One region of the Oceanobacillus caeni genome, then DNA from elsewhere that is predicted to be linked to it. Evidence: riboswitches for the same ligand, from Rfam matches in the RefSeq annotation. Region 1 holds a riboswitch; the other holds the start of a gene.
What was found. Region 1 has a riboswitch for cobalamin ahead of ACFQ18_RS04325 (hypothetical protein). Riboswitches for the same ligand answer to the same signal wherever they lie in the genome.
Positions count from the first base shown of each region.

Region 2: linked by a shared signal. The riboswitch ahead of ACFQ18_RS11170 (ribonucleoside-diphosphate reductase subunit alpha) and the one ahead of ACFQ18_RS04325 (hypothetical protein) in region 1 are both predicted to bind cobalamin.

Region 1 is NZ_JBHTKV010000003.1:170,313-172,521, reverse strand. It holds gene mmgD (citrate synthase) at 1-560, opposite strand, end outside; gene ACFQ18_RS04325 (hypothetical protein) at 544-783, opposite strand; cobalamin riboswitch at 952-1,162, opposite strand; gene nfsA (oxygen-insensitive NADPH nitroreductase) at 1,342-2,094, shown strand.
Region 2 is NZ_JBHTKV010000014.1:33,283-35,491, forward strand. It holds gene ACFQ18_RS11170 (ribonucleoside-diphosphate reductase subunit alpha) at 1-1,322, opposite strand, end outside; cobalamin riboswitch at 1,355-1,546, opposite strand; gene ACFQ18_RS11175 (ABC transporter ATP-binding protein) at 1,804-2,209, opposite strand, start outside.

The DNA.
Region 1 (2,209 bases):
TCACTATATAAAAGTAGGGATCGGTCAAAAATTTCCATTTCTTGTTCTGATGGCACTTTTCCTGTTATCATATATAAAAAATTTGCACTATACGGTAGGTCTTTACGTGGGGAAATGGGCTCATCGTTAGTTAGAATTCTATAGCTATTTACGGTAATGGTCGGAAGCTTTGCTAATAGTTCATAGGCCCGGTTTTTATTCACTTCTATAGAACGATCATCCATGTTCTTATCAATGCCGGCTAAAATAGATAAACCAGTCCTCAATCCATCCATCGGGTGTAACCGCTTAGGCAATAAAGAAAAAACATCGTTTACAAAAGTAGGAACATGGTATTCAGCCTTCAGCTTTTCTTCCATTTCACTTTTTTCTTCTGAATTAGGTAATTTACCTTCTAAAAGCAGATGCGCAACATCCAAATAATCATATTGCTGCGACAATTCAATAAGATCATAGCCTCTTAAGATGATTTTTTCTTGTTCTGTATCAAGCAAAGAAATCGCTGTTTCTGCTGCAATAACCCCTTCAAGGCCTGGAACAAAGTCAATATTTGTTTTCATCAAACTCCTCCTCTTGTCCTAGTAAATCTTTTCGCACATTGTCGAAAGCCCTTTCAAAGTTAAGTAAATAAGCCTCCTCTTTCTCTTTATTTTCTGCGTAAGCACGAATCTCTTGTTTTATTTGTGAATAACACACTTGCAATGTAGATGCTTGATCAACAACTAAATTATTCATCATGATTTCCTTTAACCTTTTAATAAAATAACTAACGGTCCCATACATTGGGTTTTCCTCCATGTGTTCCGATTTTATTTCAGAAAACAAAAAAACAACTCCCTATAGAAGTTGTTAGCATGCATAAACACATAAAAAGCAGATTAAGATGAAGCATGATAACAATGGCTATCATGTCAACCCAGTCGCATCTAACACCTCCTATCCTCGTAGGTTGGGATGTTGCTAGAATAGGCAGGTCTCCTGGCTCATGGTCATCACTTTTCGAACCTTCCCATTTTCATACGAATGAAAACAGTGGTATGTAGTCGAATCGCTCCCATATACAGTTGCGGGACAGCATCGGAGTTTAACCGATTTCCCTTTTAAGCAATAAAAAAGGTTGTTCAAAAGAATATTTTATTGCACCTATTCCTAAACCTATTAAATTAGTCCAAGTATAACATCTCCGCTTTAATATTTCAATAATTACATAAATTTTGTATATTCCAAGGGGCCAGAATAACGGACTCCTCTTGTTATTATCTGTTTCGGGTATTTTGTAATACTAGCACCTCTATACTATAATTGCCTTAAATTAATTAATAGATAAGGAGCGATGTCGAAATGAACCCTAAAGATGCATTAACGGAAACGATGAACACAATGAATAGTCACGTCTCTGTTCGCCAATATACTTCAGCACCTATACCAAAGCAACATTTGTTAGAAATGATCCGCGCGGGACAAAGCGCTTCTTCCTCTAACTTTGTTCAAGCATATTCCATCATTCGTATTACAGACCTAGAAAAAAGGGAGAAAATTGCCGAATACTCAAGGAATCAGCATGTGAAAGAAGCTTCGGAATTTCTTTTATTTTGTGGTGATTTAAAACGATTGGAACATGCTTGTATGAAACATGGAGTAGCAATGGAGCATGATAATCTTGAAAACTTTCTTGTCACTACCATTGACACAGCTTTAATGGCACAAAATATTATCGTTGCTGCAGAATCACTTGGTTATGGTGGTTGTTATATTGGCGGCGTGCGAAATAATCCGAAGCAAATCGGGGAAATTGTCGGATTACCGGATAAAGTATTCCCTTTATTTGGATTATGTTTAGGCACACCCTCCATCATCAACGACGTAAAACCTCGACTCCCTGTAGATGCTATTCTTCATGAGAATACATACCATGAGGAAAAATATGAAGATATACTGGAGGAATACGATCAAACAATAAGCGATTATTATCAGTCTAGAGCTAGTAATAATAAAAATATAGGCTGGACTGAAACGATGGCCGATTTCATGAGAAATAAAAGAAGAACCCATATGCGAGAATATATGAAAAGCAAAGGCTTTAATTTGCCATAATTAGGGGTAAATCTCTTGTCCCAATCACCACTACTTTGACTATCATAACTTTCGGCACTTGCAACCTGTCCCCCTGACTCCATATGATTAGACTTATATCTGAAAATTCGATACA
Region 2 (2,209 bases), on a different contig from region 1:
GTTCCGGATTCAAGTTGCGATCTCATAATCCGTTTCATGATATCGATTGCCGGCACTTTTCTTTTGGATTGAAGTGGTGCTTCGATACACTGTTCGTATTTTTCTCGAAAACTCCCACTTCCCTTTTGCTCATCAAAATAGTCTTCTAATGAAAAGCCCATAACCTGACGAATTTCATGCGGATCAAATAAATACCATTCCCCTCTCTTATCTACTTGTTCCATAAAGTAATCAGGTAGACAAACTCCGGTAAAAATATCATGAGCACGCATTCGATCGTCGCCATTATTTAACTTAAGATCTAAAAATGCCTCAATATCTCGATGCCATACATCTAAATATACTGCGATTGCGCCTTTCCTCGTTCCTAACTGATCAACACTTACAGCTGTATTATTTAACTGTTTAATCCATGGAATTACTCCACTGGACATCCCCTTAAAACCTTTTATATCACTACCTCTGGAACGAATTTTACCCATGTAAACCCCGATTCCACCGCCATTTTTAGATAACCTAGCAATGTCTGTATTACTATCATAAATGGACTGAAGGCTGTCATCGACTGTATCAATGAAACAACTAGATAGCTGACCATGGGTTTTGCCGGCATTTGCTAGCGTTGGGGTTGCTACTGTCATATACAAATTACTTAGTGCCCAGTATGCCTCTTCTACTAGTTGCGTCCGTCTTGATTTATCTTCATTTTGCATTAAATGCATCGCAATAATCATCCAGCGTTCTTGTGGTAGCTCATGTGTATTCTTCTCAAAATCTGTAGCCAAATATCTAGTAGCTAAAGTATAAATCCCTAAGTATGTAAAATTCATATCCTTATCTGGGTCTATTAAATCCCCAAAATAATTAATTTCATCTTCCGTATACTTTCCCAGGAAATGACTGGAATATATACCTTTATCCGTTAAACTCTTTATTAATTTAAGAAATGATCCGTAGTTTTTATTTTTATCATCGTAATTTCGGTTTATTGCTGCCTGTTTATATAATCTTTGTAAATAAAGTCTTGCGGCAAAGAAGGACCAATCTGGGTTTGCCTCATCTATTTCTTCTAGCGCCTTTTTTATTAGAAAATCTAATCCTTTTTCATATTCTTGATAATGGTTAAGACTTGTCTCTACTTTTTCTATGAATAAGCCTATGTCTAAAGATAGGCCTTTTGCCGCCTTTTCTATCACCCTATTTAATTTTTCATTTTCTTTAACCATTTCTACAATCATCATAGCCCTCCTCTTGTAATTAAACACCAAAAAACCGTTCACCAGAGCATGAACGGTTATAAACGACAGAAAGTATGTACCAATCTATCATTTCACCATCCCTCACCCCGGGGATTTGAAACTAAAGAAAAATGGCAGGTATCCTGACTTGTGTATCAAACCTACTAGAGCCCTTCCCATATCACAGTCTTTAAAGCCTGTTAATACAGTGGGTTTCTCTTTCGTAACACTTACAGTTGCGGGGGCAGTTCTAGATTTACACTAGATTCCCTATTAAGACTACAGTCACCATTCGTCTATTCACTATATATAGTATTTGCTTTTGCTGTTATGTACAATATATTGATGAATCAAACATATCATAGAGTTTAATAGAAAGCAATACAAAAAATACATAAAGAAGACTTCCATCAGTGGGGGCTTTTTCCTTCATCCCCCACTGATGGTTAGCCACACTTATCGGACCTTTACGGCAGTTAATCTCCCATAGAGGCTTGAAGTGGAATAAAAAGGCACAAAAGCATTTCAAAATGCCCTTGTACCTTTAATTTTAATAGATTTGATACTAGTTTAACACCGCACGGTCACTGCCAAATTGTTCGCCACGAATGCGTTGGAATTCGTGCAGAAGGTTTTCGATAGTAAGATTTTGCTTTTCTTTCCCACGAACATCGAAAATAATTTGCCCTTTATCCATCATAATTAATCGATTTCCTAAATCCAATGCTTGTTGCATATTATGGGTAATCATTAATGTTGTTAATCCGGATTCTTTGACAACCTTTTCTGTCAAATTCGTAATTAATTCTGCACGTGACGGGTCTAGAGCAGCTGTATGCTCATCTAAAAGAAGAATATCTGGTTGTGTAAAAGTAGACATTAATAAGGATAATGCCTGCCTCTCCCCACCTGAAAGTAAGCCAACCTTCGCAGTTAATCGATCTTCTAGACCTAAGTTAAGAGTCTTCAAA